4 regions of the Gracilibacillus caseinilyticus genome follow, and region 3 is predicted to be linked to each of the others. Evidence: riboswitches for the same ligand, from Rfam matches in the RefSeq annotation. Region 3 holds a riboswitch; each other region holds the start of a gene.
What was found. Region 3 has a riboswitch for thiamine pyrophosphate ahead of tenA (thiaminase II). Riboswitches for the same ligand answer to the same signal wherever they lie in the genome.
Positions count from the first base shown of each region.

Region 1: linked by a shared signal. The riboswitch ahead of thiW (energy coupling factor transporter S component ThiW) and the one ahead of tenA (thiaminase II) in region 3 are both predicted to bind thiamine pyrophosphate.
Region 2: linked by a shared signal. The riboswitch ahead of MUN88_RS13065 (ABC transporter substrate-binding protein) and the one ahead of tenA (thiaminase II) in region 3 are both predicted to bind thiamine pyrophosphate.
Region 4: linked by a shared signal. The riboswitch ahead of MUN88_RS16630 (ECF transporter S component) and the one ahead of tenA (thiaminase II) in region 3 are both predicted to bind thiamine pyrophosphate.

Region 1 is NZ_CP095072.1:1,748,094-1,752,055, forward strand. Features, by position in the region: gene MUN88_RS08405 (ATP-binding cassette domain-containing protein) at 1-283, shown strand, start outside; gene MUN88_RS08410 (aldo/keto reductase) at 405-1,244, shown strand; gene thiW (energy coupling factor transporter S component ThiW) at 1,530-2,030, opposite strand; TPP riboswitch at 2,117-2,231, opposite strand; gene MUN88_RS08420 (ring-cleaving dioxygenase) at 2,350-3,318, shown strand; gene MUN88_RS08425 (HAD family hydrolase) at 3,506-3,962, shown strand, end outside.
Region 2 is NZ_CP095072.1:2,771,349-2,775,310, reverse strand. Features, by position in the region: gene MUN88_RS13075 (ABC transporter permease) at 1-614, opposite strand, end outside; gene MUN88_RS13070 (thiamine-binding protein) at 715-1,008, opposite strand; gene MUN88_RS13065 (ABC transporter substrate-binding protein) at 1,020-1,997, opposite strand; TPP riboswitch at 2,078-2,188, opposite strand; gene wrbA (NAD(P)H:quinone oxidoreductase) at 2,699-3,295, opposite strand; gene MUN88_RS13055 (DUF4362 domain-containing protein) at 3,510-3,962, opposite strand, start outside.
Region 3 is NZ_CP095072.1:704,227-708,188, forward strand. Features, by position in the region: gene thiM (hydroxyethylthiazole kinase) at 1-572, opposite strand, end outside; gene thiD (bifunctional hydroxymethylpyrimidine kinase/phosphomethylpyrimidine kinase) at 569-1,396, opposite strand; gene tenA (thiaminase II) at 1,389-2,087, opposite strand; TPP riboswitch at 2,195-2,303, opposite strand; gene lepB (signal peptidase I) at 2,790-3,338, opposite strand; gene MUN88_RS03405 (CynX/NimT family MFS transporter) at 3,478-3,962, shown strand, end outside.
Region 4 is NZ_CP095072.1:3,477,061-3,481,022, reverse strand. Features, by position in the region: gene MUN88_RS16645 (DUF4256 domain-containing protein) at 1-249, shown strand, start outside; gene MUN88_RS16640 (small acid-soluble spore protein P) at 322-474, opposite strand; gene MUN88_RS16635 (DNA alkylation repair protein) at 493-738, opposite strand; TPP riboswitch at 936-1,042, shown strand; gene MUN88_RS16630 (ECF transporter S component) at 1,145-1,738, shown strand; gene MUN88_RS16625 (ABC transporter ATP-binding protein) at 1,740-3,170, shown strand; gene MUN88_RS16620 (energy-coupling factor transporter transmembrane component T family protein) at 3,176-3,962, shown strand, end outside.

The DNA.
Region 1 (3,962 bases), 1.0 Mb from region 3:
TGCGATGCAGTTTATTGGTACAGATTTACGAAAAAAAGTGAAGGCTTTAAGCGGTGGAGAAGCAATTCGGCTCCAGTTAAGTCAGCTTTTCTTGGGAGAAAATAATATTTTACTATTAGATGAACCGACCAATTTTTTAGATATCCATGCTGTCGAAGCTCTAGAACGATTTATAAAGGCATATCAAGGGACGATCATTTTTGTCACTCATGATCAAGCGTTTATTAAAAATGTTGCAGATATACAGTTTGAAATCAAAGAGAAAGATATAGAACAAATATGACGGAGAAGCCACTAAGAATTTCTTGGTGGCTTGTTCTGCCAAGTTTATGAGCACAATATTTTTAAAATAGTATTAGACTATGGCAATATAGGGTAAATGAGATAAAAAGGAGGAATTGAAAATGGTAAACAGTTTACAAGCTACTACGACCTTACATAATGGTGTGAAAATGCCATGGTTTGGACTTGGTGTATTCTTAGTAGAAGAAGGGGAAGAAGTCTATCAATCTGTTAAATGGGCACTGGAACATGGATATAAAAGCATTGATACAGCAGCTATTTATGGGAATGAAGAAGGTGTAGGGAAAGCAATCAAGGATTCTGGTATTCCTCGAGAAGAGTTATTTATTACATCAAAACTTTGGAATGGTGACCAAGGTTATGACGAGACATTACAAGCATTTGAAACGACATTAAATAAATTAGGATTAGAGTATCTCGATCTTTATCTAATCCACTGGCCAGTACCTGAGCAAAATAAATACAAAGAGACTTGGAAAGCAATGGAGAAACTTTACAACGACGGAAAAATCCGTGCAATCGGTGTAAGTAATTTCAAAGAGCATCACTTGGATGACCTGATAAAGGATGCAGCGATCACACCAATGGTGAATCAGGTAGAGTATCACCCACACTTGCAGCAACGCAGTTTACATGATTATTGTAAAAAACACAATATCCAATTAGAAGCATGGTCTCCACTTAAACAAGGTAAAGTCCTGGATGATCTGACTTTAACGGATATTGCAAAACGCCATGGCAAGTCAACGGCACAAGTAATTCTGCGTTGGGACTTACAGCAAGGTGTTGTGACGATTCCGAAATCCGTCAAACAACATCGTATCCAGGATAATGCGGATGTGTTTGATTTTGAACTAACAGATGCAGAGATGAAGCTGATCCATGATATGAATAAAGACGAGCGTGTTGGACCAGATCCTGATACATTTAGTAAACGATAAAAATATATGATATAAAAACGCCCAGAGTTCAAAAAACTCTGAGCGTTTCTTTTTATCAGTCAAGAAAGTATATAAGTGCAGCCACAGCAGTAATCATATTGAACATGAAGTTGAGTTCCTATAATATGGATTATGTCAACCAGCCTAGAAGTCATTTTGACATATTTTTAGTGGTATGATACCGCTCCGGCCAACCACTACTTGCCCCCATAAGTTAGTTATGCTCGGTTTTACTTATTTATTTTGTTTCTCCGTAAGTGAAAATTATAAGGATCAAAGTACTCACTATCTGTTTGATGCGCTTTGTTGCATAAGTGGAGCGTTTTTTATCCTTGATAAAATGAATAGTCCAATAATAGCTCCGGTTACACTGCTGACAAGAAATCCTGGCAAAAATGCGAACGCACCAACAGATGACCCCATCAACACTTTTGCATATGGCACAGAAAGCAGAGAGCCAAGGATACCAGTTCCGATCATTTCACCAATACCAGCGAGTGTACGTTTATTCGTCCATCGATACAAATAACCTGCAAGTAAAGCCCCGACCATACCACCCGGAAAAGCGAGCAATGTACCTAACCCTAATAAATTTCGTAGTAAGCCAATCATGAAGGCAATGATAACTGCTGGAACGGGGCCTAACGTTACCGCTGCCATCACGTTCACAGCATGCTGGACAGGGTATGCTTTGGCAATACCTGTCGGAAACCAAAGAAACTGGGAACCAAGTGTCCCGATGGCAATAAAAACAGCCATTGTGGTTAATAATAATGTACGATTCATATTTTCCCTCCTTTTGTTATCATAAGGGATCTCAGCTGAAGGAAAATAAAAAGCCAGATTCTAATAAAGAAACTGGTTATACCGTATCAAGAATAGAGCTACTTCCCTACGCTGGTACCAACCAGATCAGGTTCTTAGAGTTAAAAAGCTTATGCGCGCTTTTCTCTCAACCTATGCTCATAGGCACCCCTAGTAGTGATCATACTTATGTAATTAACAAAATTTTATCAAATAATAGAAAAAAGTCAATTCAAGCAACTATCTTGAATTCAAGATAAATTTTGTGTATACTATATGTAAAGAAATGGAGGAATGCATCATGCAATTAAAAGGAATTCATCATGTTTCCGCGATCACTGCCAATGCGCAGGATAACTTCGATTTCTACACAAATATTTTAGGAATGCGACTTGTCAAAAAAACAGTCAATCAGGATGATCCGAGTATGTACCATTTGTTTTATGCAGATGAAAAGGGAAGTCCAGGCACTGATTTAACTTTCTTTGAAATAAATAATGCAGGGCATACGTATACAGGTAACAATAGTATCTCCACCACATCATTACGTGTGGGAAGTGATCAAGCGTTAGCCTATTGGCAGGATCGCTTTGATCAGTATGATATCGTTCATGATGGGATCAGTGAACAGTTTGGTCGCCAAGTGTTACCTTTTCAAGATCATGAAGGGCAACGGTTGATATTGGTATCCGACGAAACGAATACAGGAGTTGCTGCAGGTGTCCCGTGGAACGGAAATGGAGTGGAAGAGGAAAACGCTGTGATTGGATTAGGACCAGTTCACTTCACTATTCCAGAATTGGCACCGACGAAAAGCATTCTGACGGATGTATTGGGATTCCGGCATGAAGGTAATTATTCACTTTTGAATGGCCGTGAAATCGACGTTTTTTCCACAGGAGAAGGCGGAACGGGAGCCGAAGTCCATGTCGAAGTGCGACCAGAATTACAAAAAGAACGGCCAGGGCGAGGCAGTGTACATCACGTTGCTTTTCGTGTTGAAGATGTCGAGGAACTAGAAGCATGGCGAGATGTGATTCGTCAACAAAGATTACCAAACTCAGGAATTGTTGATCGTTACTATTTTCAATCGTTATATTTCCGTGAATCAAATGGAATCTTAATTGAATTGGCAACAGATGGACCGGGATTCGCAACCGATGAGAATATGGAGGCTTTAGGAGAAGCGTTGGCTTTGCCACCTTTTTTAGCCGATAAACGTGAAGAAATCGAAGCGAATTTAACGCCATTAGAAACAAAGCATAAATAAAACATTACCACACGCGTAAAACGATAATGCGTGTGGTTTTTTTAATTTTATGGACCAAAATTAGATGGAAAGCGAAAAAACTGTCCAAGAGCATACTCTATGATCATCACCCAACATTCACAGATTATTTTTTTGCTAACATCATATGTTATACTATTTTCGTCGTTATACGAAAGGGGACAATCACATGAAAGAGATAAAAGCTGTCTGTCTGGATATGGATGGAACGATTCTGAACAATCATAATCAATTGGTACAAAATACGAGGAACGTGATCGAGCAAATTCGTCAGCTTGGAGTTAAAGTATTTATTGTCACGGGTCGCTCTTATAAAGAAGTACTCGACATTACGGAAGGTAACGTTGAGCTTGATGGTATTGTCACTGCGAATGGTATGATTACGTATTTGGATGAGAAGATATTACGTCAGCATCAATTATCGCCAGAGGTTGTCGATCGCGTCATTCAGTTGGCGAGAGAGCATCATATTTTCTATGAAGTACATCCTGTTAATGGGAATCGCACGACGCTTAAAGGTGATCAGCACTACATGGAGCAAATGATTAAACAGAATAAGCCCGATGAAGTTGGTCTCCATGAATGGCTGGAAAGGGAAGAGGCGATAGCTCAAGCAATTGAATGGG
Region 2 (3,962 bases), 2.1 Mb from region 3:
GTCATATAGACACCTATTCCTTTATTGGCACCAAGCCACTCTGATATTACGGCCCCCATCACACTGTACGTAGCCGATATCTTTAAACCAGAAAAGATCTGCGGTACAGCGTGCGGTAATTCTAACTTGGTAAATACTTGTTTTTTGGTTGCACCAGCCATTTTCATATAATGAATCAATTCCGCCTCTGTTTGATTGAAGCCGTCTAAGGTGGAGACAGCAATTGGAAAAAAGCAAACTAACGTAATAATGAGCAATTTTGGCGTAATTCCAAAGCCGAACCAAATAACGAGAAGCGGAGCAAGAACAATGATTGGTATGTTCTGAGATAAAATCAACAATGGATAAACAGCTTCTCTAACTTTTGGCAATAAATGAAGGAGCATTGCGATCGCCAGACCAAACACGGTACCTATAATAAAACCACCAGTTGTAAGACTTACCGTCGCCCAAACATGCTGCTGAAAATTCGTCCAGCCTTGTATTGCTTCTGTCACTATTTCTGTTGGAGCAGGAAGAATCCAGCTAGGTATTTGAAAAAATCGGCTGGATCCTTCCCAGACAAGTAGAATACCGACGATCATAATGACTGGTAATGATAACTTTCTCCACATAAAACCTACCTCAATTTTTTCATGGCCACTTTCAAGTGTTCTATGGCCACTCTTTATACTTTTATGGTTACTTTCGCCCATTTTATGGCCACTTTCCATTCTAACGATATTTTTTCGTTAATTCTGTCATCGATGCCTGGCGATCTTGACGCGAATAAATTTTCACTTGCGATATTACACTGGGGCAATTTAACTGATGCATGCGCTGATTCATTTTTTCGATAACAGCGAACAACTCGGATAACTCCCCTTCCATCGTTGTTTCTAATGGTCCTACATGGTAGTTAACATCCGATTGATCAATAATAGAAATTGCTTCATCGACAAATGGAATCGACTCTTCTCCATTCGGTGTTTTTGGTATAATTTGTATACTCACTAATGCTTCTGCCATCATACTCCCTCCTATTCGGGTAAAAATTCATTGGTAAAGGCTGCTTCTGCGTCTAGTTCTCGATCCAACAGATCATTTTCATACATAAAGTCGGCATAATTCTGCCATACTTCTTGTGATTGCTCACCCCATCTATCTGCATCATCTTGATATTTCGGTGATAACCATTTTTGACTGGCATATACTAATTCCTCATCTAGATCAGGTACCTCTTCAATCAGAATATCTGCAGCTTCGTCTGGATTATCGGTTGCGAATTGATATCCTTTGCTTACAGCTACTACAAATTTCTTAATCGTTTCCGGATTTTCCTCTATCATATTTTCATTTGTTGTAATGACTGGTGTATAGTAATCTAGGTTCTCCGAATAATCGGTTAAATAAAGCATATTTAATTCTTTTCCACGCAATTCTGCTTCGATTCCTGTCCAGCCATAATAAATCCAGGCAAAATCAATATCCCTTTCTACCGCAGTAAAGAAATCAGTATTACCCATATTGACGATGTCTACATCCTCTACAGATGCACCTTCTTGTTTCATTAACGAGTCAATCACAGCAGATTCTACTGGTGCTCCCCAGCCACCGTAAGTTTTCCCGGCAAAGTCGGCTGGTGAGGTAATTCCTTTATCAACCGGAGAAGCAAAACCTGACGTATTATGCTGGATCACTGCTGCAATCGATACTAGTGGAATATCCTGGACTCTAGCTTCTGTGACAGACTCTTGGTAGCTGATACCAAATTCAGCTTTCCCAGAAGCAACGGTTTGATCTGCCCCCGCTTCACCTGGCATCACAATTTCTACATTCATTCCTTGCTCTTCAAAATACCCTTTTGATTGGGCCACATATAATCCAGTATGATTGGTATTTGGTGTCCAATCCAAAACGAGAGTTACGTCCTCCATTTTCTCTGAGGAGCTGTCTTCTTCTCCACACCCTACCAACACCAAACATACACTAAGTGCTGCGAATATTATTTTTTTCACGTAAAAAATCCCCCTTTTTTCTTTTTTGGGGGAACATATAAGAAACACCCAAGACTTAGCAGACTAGGGCGCATATAGATTCAATTATCTCATATGTTCCCTACGCTGGTACTAACCAGATCAGGTTCTAAGGGTCAAGTAACTCACGGAAACTTTCTCAACCGGCAACACCGGTCCCCCTACATCTCCTATTTAATTTTCCATTATCTACTTTGACATATTTCGATCATTTCTTCAAGTTTTATTTACTCAGCTTTGCTTCAGTGCATTAGAAAAGCGCAAGCGCCCGTTTAGAAACGTAGCGACTGGACGGCATTAACTGAGATAAAGGAATCACGGTGAGCAAGTGATGTTGATGACTTTCGCCCAAGGGCATAAGGTCGACTAGGCCTCTGGTTATCACCAATCGGCAAGTCTTCTTTATCGTAGGGCGATGTAGGAAGCCACCTAGTATCTGGGCGCTTGCGCTGGACATGGCTGTTCATGTTAGAAAGCGGTACGAAACCTTAAAATTTTATACTTTCTTACCTGTTTAGAAAAACTCGGCATTCGCCTTATCTTTAGCGAATGCCGAAGTTTTACTTATACGTTGTACATTCTAAATTTTCACTACGTCGATCTGCTTCGCTAAAATTTTATACTTTTAAACGTATAACAAAGACGAATCTCATTCTAGTTTGAGGTTCGCCTTATACTGTATATTATCCGTGAATCTTTGTTGCTACTTCTACAACGCGTTTAGCTTGATGTTTCACTGCATTCTCTACATCTTCTACGAAGTCACCATCCGGCGTGTGTGTTACACTGTTTCCATAAGGATTTCCACCTGATGTAAAGGCTGATTGATCTGTATATCCTGGTGGGACTATAATAGCTCCCCAGTGCATCATCGATGTATAAAAGTTCAACAACGTTGCTTCATGGCCGCCGTGTGGGTTAGATGCAGAAGACATCGCACTAACCACTTTATTGGCTGTCTTACCAGCAGCCCATAAACCACCTTGTGAATCAATAAATTGTTTCATTTGTGAAGGAACACCACCGAAACGAGTCGGCATACTGAAAATAATCGCGTCCGCCCATTCAATATCGTCAGAGCTAGCTTCAGGAACATGTTCAGTATCTTGCAAATGCTGCTCCCATTTTGGATTTGATGCAATCGCTGGTTTTGGTGCTGTTTCTTGTGCACGAACAACCTTCACTTCTGCGCCAGCTTCCTTGATTGCGTCTGCCGCCCAATTCGCCAGCTTATAATTAGTACCTGTTGAACTATAATAAATAACTGCTACTTTTACCACTTCTCTACTTCCCTTCTCGTTGTATTGATTCCATTTGGAGTTTTCCCAGATTCGTACGGAATTACACAATATCTCGATTCTGAGATAGTGTAATAGTAACACGGTTAAATCTTTTCTATCAAATAGTTAGCTCAGACCAGATACCTTCAAAACAATTGCTGATATTTTGATAGCATTCAAAAACCAATGTAAAATAACGATTAATATGGATCTTTTAGTCAACTGTTATTCCAGCTTCGATAAATGTGTTATAGCGAATCAGATTCCCATCCTTGTAAAAATCGAAACGAATGTTTGCTTGTTCTCCTTTTAACACCAATTCGCCCGCAGGAGCCATCTTCGTCATGATCATAACTGATTTTGGAGTTCCTGTTCTAATTTTCTCAATAACTTTATTAATTTTCTCCTTATCATCACTCTCTAGTATTTTTTGGTCACCTACGATTATCTCCAGACTTTGATATGTTTGCTTTGGTACCATTATCTCAACGTATGGCACCTCAAAAGAAAGTTTTTCTTGTTGATCACAACTGGTAAAGTCAAAGCGAATGTTATTTTCTTCTGTTAATGAATTCTCCAATTGCTTACAGGTAAAACCGTTCATAATATCACCTGAGCCAGCATAACTGTCTTTACGACTATCACGAGAAATATTAAATTCATTGCC
Region 3 (3,962 bases):
CATCCAGTTCCTGTTACTTTCGTTAAAAGTGGATGGCCGTTCGAGAGAATGACTTTTTCTCGTTGATGAATGAGAATATCTTGTGCTCCTGTAATCGCAAGAGAGACTCCCAATTTCTGATAGGCTTGTTCTGCCAAAATCTCCATATCTACATCACCTGCACCATCTACACCCCGAACAGTTGCAGAGAGACCAGCCAGACTCGCTATTTCTCCAGCATTACCACGAATACAGGTTACCTCTACCTGTTCCAGAATTCGCTGAGCGGATTGCGTGCGGAACATCGTCGCTCCTGCCCCAACAGGGTCAAAAACGACAGGAGTTCCTGTTTTGTTGGCTGCTTTACCTGCCAATATCATCGCTTCAACCTGCACATCTGTTAAGGTTCCGATATTCAATACGAGCGCATTGGCTAGTGTAGCCATTTCTTCTACTTCTTCTTTAGCATTTGCCATGACTGGTGACGCACCAATCGCATATAGACCATTTGCTGTAAAATTCATAACTACCTGATTCGTAATATTGTGAATCAAGGGCTGGTGTTTTCTTACTTCTTCAATTAAATGACTCATTTATCGATAATCTCCTTCTGAGCAGGCAGCCCTTCTAAACGATATCCCCAATGGTTGGTTGGACCGTTCCCTTTCCCCAGTTCTAATGGGTACTGGATCGCTTTCGTAGTAAAGTCTTTTCCGATCTCTACTGCGTCTCTCACTGACTTCCCTTTGGCTAATTCTGCTGTAATAGCCGCAGAAAATGTACAGCCAGTTCCATGCGTATGCTTCGTGTCAAACCGATCAGACTGGAAGTGATAGAGTTCCTCTCCATCATATAACACATCAATCGCTTCTCCAGAAAGGTGTCCACCTTTGACAATGGCCGCTTGTGCACCTAATTTATTGACAATTACTTTTGCTGCTTTTTCTGCTTCTTCGTTTGTTTGGATAGCAAACCCGACTAGTATCTCCGCTTCCGGCACATTTGGTGTAACGACTGTTGCAAGCGGAATTAATGTTTCACGAATTACTTCTCTTGATGTTTCATCCATCAACGAATGGCCACTTTTTGCTACCATCACCGGATCAATCACGTATGGAATTGTGGAATTCTTTAATTTTTTTGCGATTAATTCCATCATTTCCACTGTCGCAATCATACCTGTTTTTATTGCTTGCGGCGGAATATCGGTAAGAACAGCGTCGAGTTGTTTTTCAATAAAATCAACAGTTAAATGCTGAACATCCTGAACGCCTTCAGTATTTTGTGCCACAACGGAAGTGATGACACTCATGCCATATACTTCTCTTTCCTGAAATACTTTTAAATCTGCCTGAATGCCAGCTCCACCTGTAGGATCTGTACCTGCAATCGTAAGTGCTGAAGCTATTTTATGCATAAGAAGATTCCGTTCCTTTCAAAGAGAAAGGCCATTCTTCCACCTGATAGGCCATTTCCCAGAATAAATATTCGAGCTGACAGCTTTTCATAAAGGCAAGTTTTGCTTTTTGTTTCTCTGTCTCGCCAGCTTCTTCTGCCCACTTATCTAATCGTTTGCGCAGTTCTGTTGTAACAGATGCCGTTTCATCTTGGGCATAGAACGAAATCCAATCATAAAACGGATGATTTTCTTGTGGTTTGTATTTCTTCATTAAATAGTGACCAATCTCTAAATAAGTCCAAGGGCATGGCAATAATGCCGCTATTAGTTCTCCAATGCTCCCTTGAAGCGCAACTGTTTTCATGTGTGTCACATAGTGATCTGCTGTTGGTGGTAATGGATAGCCTTGTAATTCATCATACGAAACACCTGCTACTTCGCACAAATTGTTATGAGGATGAATCTCACTGTGAAGGACAAAACCGATTTGCTCATAAAAGTAGTTCATCTCGTCCCGTACATCACTTTTTGATATAGCTAAACCATAAATATTGATAAACGCATTCAAATATTCAAAATCTGCTTTCACATAATGAATTATCGCTTCTTTCTTTAAATTTCCTTTCCCTAACCCTGTCACAAATGGGTGTTGAAAAATTCCTTCAAACACATCGTCGGCGGCCACACGTAATTCTTCACTAAATGTCATTTTCTATTCCTCCATCATATTTATTTTCATAACAAAAAGCCGCTCAGCTAAGCGGAGCGGCTCATTTTTGAATAAATAAATATCAAAAAGTCAGGCGTATGGACGTACACCTTCCGACTCCACTTTCCTACGCTGGTACTAACCAGTTCAGGTTCAAAGGGATCAAGAACATCATTCTTATCTCAGCTGCTACCTGCAGCACCCCTAGCGGAATTTCATTATGAAGTTAATTCCACTAAAACATGGAAAACTATCTTTGTCAAGCAACATGTGGTAATGCTCTACGTAAACTTGATGAGAAAAAATTGCTTGTGCCTGGTTTTAGAGAAGATGATTTAGTTTGTTTATTGAGGAAATTGAAATTTGGCTTCATTCCACATGCATATACAACTTCCTTTAATATGGATTATGTAAAGTGAGACTGTTTGACATTGTGGTAATTTTGATAGCTTTCATCTGCTTAGCAAAGCTTCGGAAATATGCCCCGCAGGACGCGAAGTGGTTGGCTGGAGCGACATTTCAGCATATAAAACCTTTCAAAATTATCACTAAGCTAGTAAGCTCCTAGTTAACATAATCCGTATTATAAGAACCCATACTTGAGCATGACTACTATTGGAATTCACCTTTATGAATGTACTTATATGCTTTTTTCTCATGAAAAAAGTTCCGGTCATTCTTCGATGACCGGAACCTGTTATACTAGTTTATAATCCCAAATGAATCGATTGGCCAGATTCGCATTTTCACATCACCAATTACGGCATCTTCATCAATAAAGCCGAATTGACGACTGTCTTTACTTACTCTGCGATTATCACCCAAAACAAATAATTTCCCTTCAGGTACTGTCTCACTACCTGTTAGCTCTTTAAGGGTGAAATCATATGTCAGCTGACCACCTTCCGAGAGAACGGATTTATACTCATCCAGATATGTTTCCTCATAAAACTCTCCATTAATGTAAAGCTTGTCATCTTTCATTTCAATCTGGTCACCTGCAAAACCAATCACTCGTTTGACATAATTATCTTCAGAGTCAGGAGCTTTAAAAGCAATTTCATCGAAACGCTCAATATCGCTCACTTTACTCAGAATAATTCTGTCTCCATCATGTAAATTCGGCATCATTGACTCACCTTTTACAACAGATGGTGTAATAAGGAAATGCCGACATACAAGCACGATTACTAGAGCGACTAATAATGCCTTCAGCCAGGAAAGCACTTCTTTTACAATTTTGTTTTCCATGGAGAAACCTTCTTTCATTTGTTAACTCTTTTCCTGTGGGTGATTGTATGATATTCTGTTTAAATGCAAACTATCGTAAACGCTAACGATATCATTTTAGCATGTTTTGTATATTATAGCATAGAAACAAGGTGAGAAAGTGCAAACTTTTAACAAAAAACATTATACACTTCTCTTTATTGCCGGTATTATTCTTCTAGCCTTTAACTTACGTCCTGCAATAACCTCAGTTGGACCTATCATAGGTATTATCCGTGAAGATTTATCGATCAGTAATTGGAGTGCAGGATTTTTAACAAGTCTTCCTTTAATTGCATTTGCAATCATTTCGCCAATAGCTCCACGCATTGCCAATAGAACGAGTAATGAGAAAGCATTATTATACGGGTTATTCATCCTGTTAGGTGGTATTCTCGTCCGCTCCACTTCTTCTATCCTATTTTTATTCACAGGAACTATACTGATAGGAGTCGGCATTGCAATCATAAATGTTATTTTGCCAAGTCTTATTAAAAGTAACTTTCCTGAAAAAATTGGTTTAATGACTGGAGTCTATACAACATCCATGTCAGTTGTGGCTGCCACAGCTTCGGGATTAAGTGTACCTTTAACGACTTCATTAGA
Region 4 (3,962 bases), 1.7 Mb from region 3:
GAAAATACGGCTGTGGATATGGCCGCTGACATGGGCATTGAACTATTAACAGAGGAAGAATATCGAGAGTTGCAAAAACTAGGTGAATTCGATAAGAAAACATCCAGTTGGGTAAAAACACCTGAGAAAATTAGAAATCGCGGTGGGGCGATCTTTTGTGATCGTCGTTATGATACCGTATTCACTTATCATAATGGGGCAGACTCCTATTATGCTGCCAGAGGTTTTCGAGGCTCATGTAGAGTTTGAATATAAAGAGGGGGTTAGTGTAACATAATTCGCGAGTTTGTTACACTAACCACTTTATTAATTTTTACTAAATTACATATCATGCGACTTATTATGTTTTTGTCTAGAATGATTCTGGTTCTTTACTTTATGAGAGCCTGCCATCGGTTCTCCGTAAGGCTGAGTTGGACTTTTTGGTAAATCAGGTTGTTCAGACTGTTTTGGTCCTTTTCGATTTTTAGCCATTATAGTTATCCTCCTTCATCAGTTTAGTGATTTAGCATATTTAATAAAGGTTTCTTCATTTTCAATCAATCCGCATACACCACACTGTATTCTCTGGTTTGGCCCATTGTAGGCGATGTGAAAAATCTCGAGCGGTTCTTTTGCGTAATCATTTACTATTTCTCCGGTATCCATGTCTAATTTCACCGGCTTTGCCACTTGCTCAATCACATTAAAGCGAGACCGGTTCGTTTTACATTTTGGACATTTATAAGGCTGCGTCATCTATAATCCCTCCCAATATTTTCTCCATTAAGACTGCCTGCAATGTTAGCTTATTTTTTCTCATTAGTGACAAATTATACTGATCAATATTTTGAGAAAGATTGAAACGTCGTACGATTATTATTTCAATAAATATGGGTATGCTCTTGACAATCTGGAAAAATCTGATATGATAAAGTCGAAATTAATATACGAAACACATCCACTAGGGGTGTCTTAACAAGACTGAGATTAAAGTGATACTTTAAGACCCTTAGAACCTGATCTGGTTTATACCAGCGTAGGGAAGTGGCAACTATTCCTATACATATGATTTGAATAAGTATAAGTATAGCCACTTTCTTGCGTGCGAGAAGGTGGCTTTTTTGTGCTTTGGATAACAAATATGTAGAAGGAGTGGGAGTACATGAAGAAAAAGTTAACATTGGTGGACATTTTAATTACGATTGTCATTGCTTTTATTTTTAGTGTGATTTACCGAGTATGGGGACCAGTGTACAGCGTGATATCTGTGGTCGGCTTGCATGTCGATCAACTTGTATATGGTATGTGGTTTATGGCGGCTACGGTTGCTTTCCTCATTATTCGAAAGCCGGGTGTTGCCTTATTAGCAGAAGTGGCGGCAGCTCAGGGGGAATTTCTATTCGGGGGCTCCTGGGGGATTTCATTATTACTTTATGGCATTTTGCAAGGACTAGGCTGTGAACTTGTGTTTGCGATGGTTCGTTACAAAAGCTATCGATTGTTCGTCACCTGTCTGGCGGCTGTCGGCGCTACAATAGGTTCGTTAATACTGGATGTGTTTTATGGCTATATCGATACGTTAGCATGGTGGAATGTTACGTTGTTAATCGTCAATCGAACGATCGGTGCTATCGTGATTACTGGCGTTTTTGCTTATTATTTAGTTTTAGCATTGGATAAAACAGGAGTAACCAAGATGATCCGGCCATTATCAGAAAAAGATTATCACTTTTCCGATGAAGAAACGGGGTCTTAGTATGATCGAAATTAATCACTTAAAAGCAAAATATCCTGGCCAGTCAAGGACGATTATCAACGACTTTTCCTTATCCATCCAAGAGGAGGAAAAGGTCTTACTGATTGGTCCTTCGGGTTCCGGTAAATCAACTATCATGCAAATATTAGCCGGGTTAATTCCAGAGGTTATTGAAATTCCATTGAAATATCAATCTCGTACTTTACCTGATGCTTACGGTATTGTCTTTCAGGATCCGGATGCACAATTTTGTATGCCATATGTCGATGAGGAAATAGCGTTTGTTCTTGAAAATCGAGGTGTCGCTCGTGAAAAAATGCCAGATTTGATTACCAAGTATCTCGAGCAAGTCGGCTTATCATTTGCTGACAATCATATTCCGATTCAACATTTATCAGGTGGTATGAAGCAGCGACTTGCGATTGCCACCGTTCTGGCGTTGGAGCCGTCCGTAATCTTTTTGGATGAACCTACCGCAATGTTAGATGATCAAGGTACTGTAGATGTGTGGGATACGATAAAAAAAGTGGCAGCCAATAAAACCATTATCATTGTCGAACACAAAATTGAGCATATTTTATCCTTTGTGGATCGAGTCATCATGATAGATGAGTCAGGCAATATACTGGGAGATGACACACCAGAAGCCATTTTCACAAAATTTCGCGAGAAGCTTTATCGTTATGGTGTTTGGTATCCGAAAATTTGGCATGATTTTCTTGCGCAACGAGCCAATCCCAAACCTTCTACGCATATACTAGATCTGCCGGTAATTCGTCTCGACTCCTTAAAAGGTTACCATCTGAAAAAGTTAAAAATGGAAGTGGAAAAGGCAACCATTTATCAAGGGGACTGGCTGGCAGTTACTGGTGAGAATGGCTCTGGCAAAAGCACACTATTACTTGCCATCATGCAATTGATTCGTACAAAAGGGAATATCTATTATTATTTGTCAGAGAAATCAACGAATTGTAACTATCAGAAAATGGGCTATGTTTTTCAAAATCCGGAATTACAATTTATTGCAAATTCTGTGTATGAGGAGCTGGCTCAATCCTTAGTGAATAGTGAAGAGGAAGTGCTTCCTGAAACAATTGAACAGCACTTAAAAAGATATCACTTATTTCAAGTCAAAGATCAACATCCATACGAATTATCGGTCGGGCAGAAGAGAAGGTTAAGTGTTGCTACTGCTACGATCGCTAATGTTGATGTCTTACTCCTGGATGAGCCTACATTCGGACAGGATGCTAAAAACACTTTTGCCATGCTCGATATGTTAGACGCATGTCGCAAAAATGGGATAACGATTGTGATGGTTACCCATCAAAATGAAATTGTCAGGCATTTTGCGACAAGAGAATGGCGCGTGCAAGAGGGGCAAGTTCAGGAAATGACGGCATATCCATTGCCAATTCAACGTGAAGGGTGAGACAAATGATCGGAGAGATAACGTATCAGGCAACATGGCTGCATCGATTAAATCCTAGTATGAAATTAATCGCTTTTCTATCATTATTTATTGGCTTATTATTTATTCATAATCCCAATTTTCTTCTTTATTTTATAATCGGCGCCACCCTGATTTATTTATTTGCTACTGGGCATACGGGGAAAGTGATCGGATTGCTGGCGTTGCCATTAGTGATAATATTCGTGTCCTCAGCTACTGCCATGATCTTTTTTGGCGAAGGGGAGACGACATGGTATCAGTTTGGTCTGATTCATATTACAGAAGAAAGCTTCTATCGTGGACTCCACTTAGGATTAAGAAGTACGGTGTTTGGGATTTTAAGTCTGATTTTTGCTTTAACAACCAGACCGGTCTATCTGTTCTATTCTGTGATGCAGCAAATGAAAGTAAAGCCAGCATATGCATATAGTTTCATGGCCGGCATTCGTATGCTGCCGATTATGCTCGAAGAATTCCAAACATTACGACAAGCCATGAGAGTAAGAGGAGTCGTATTTCCACGAGGCGTTAAAGGCATGTATCAGAAAGTGAAACAATACAGTATTCCATTACTGGCACAAAGTATTCGAAGAGCACACCGAATCGCTGTCGCAATGGAAGCCAAACAATTTACCAAACAAACGGCTAGAACTTTTTATTACAAAATGTCGATTTCTCTGCACGATCTTCTATTTGTCTGTCTGCTAATCATGTGGATGCTTGCGACTTTGTATATCAGTATGGAATTTTCACTATTTCCAGTAGAAAATG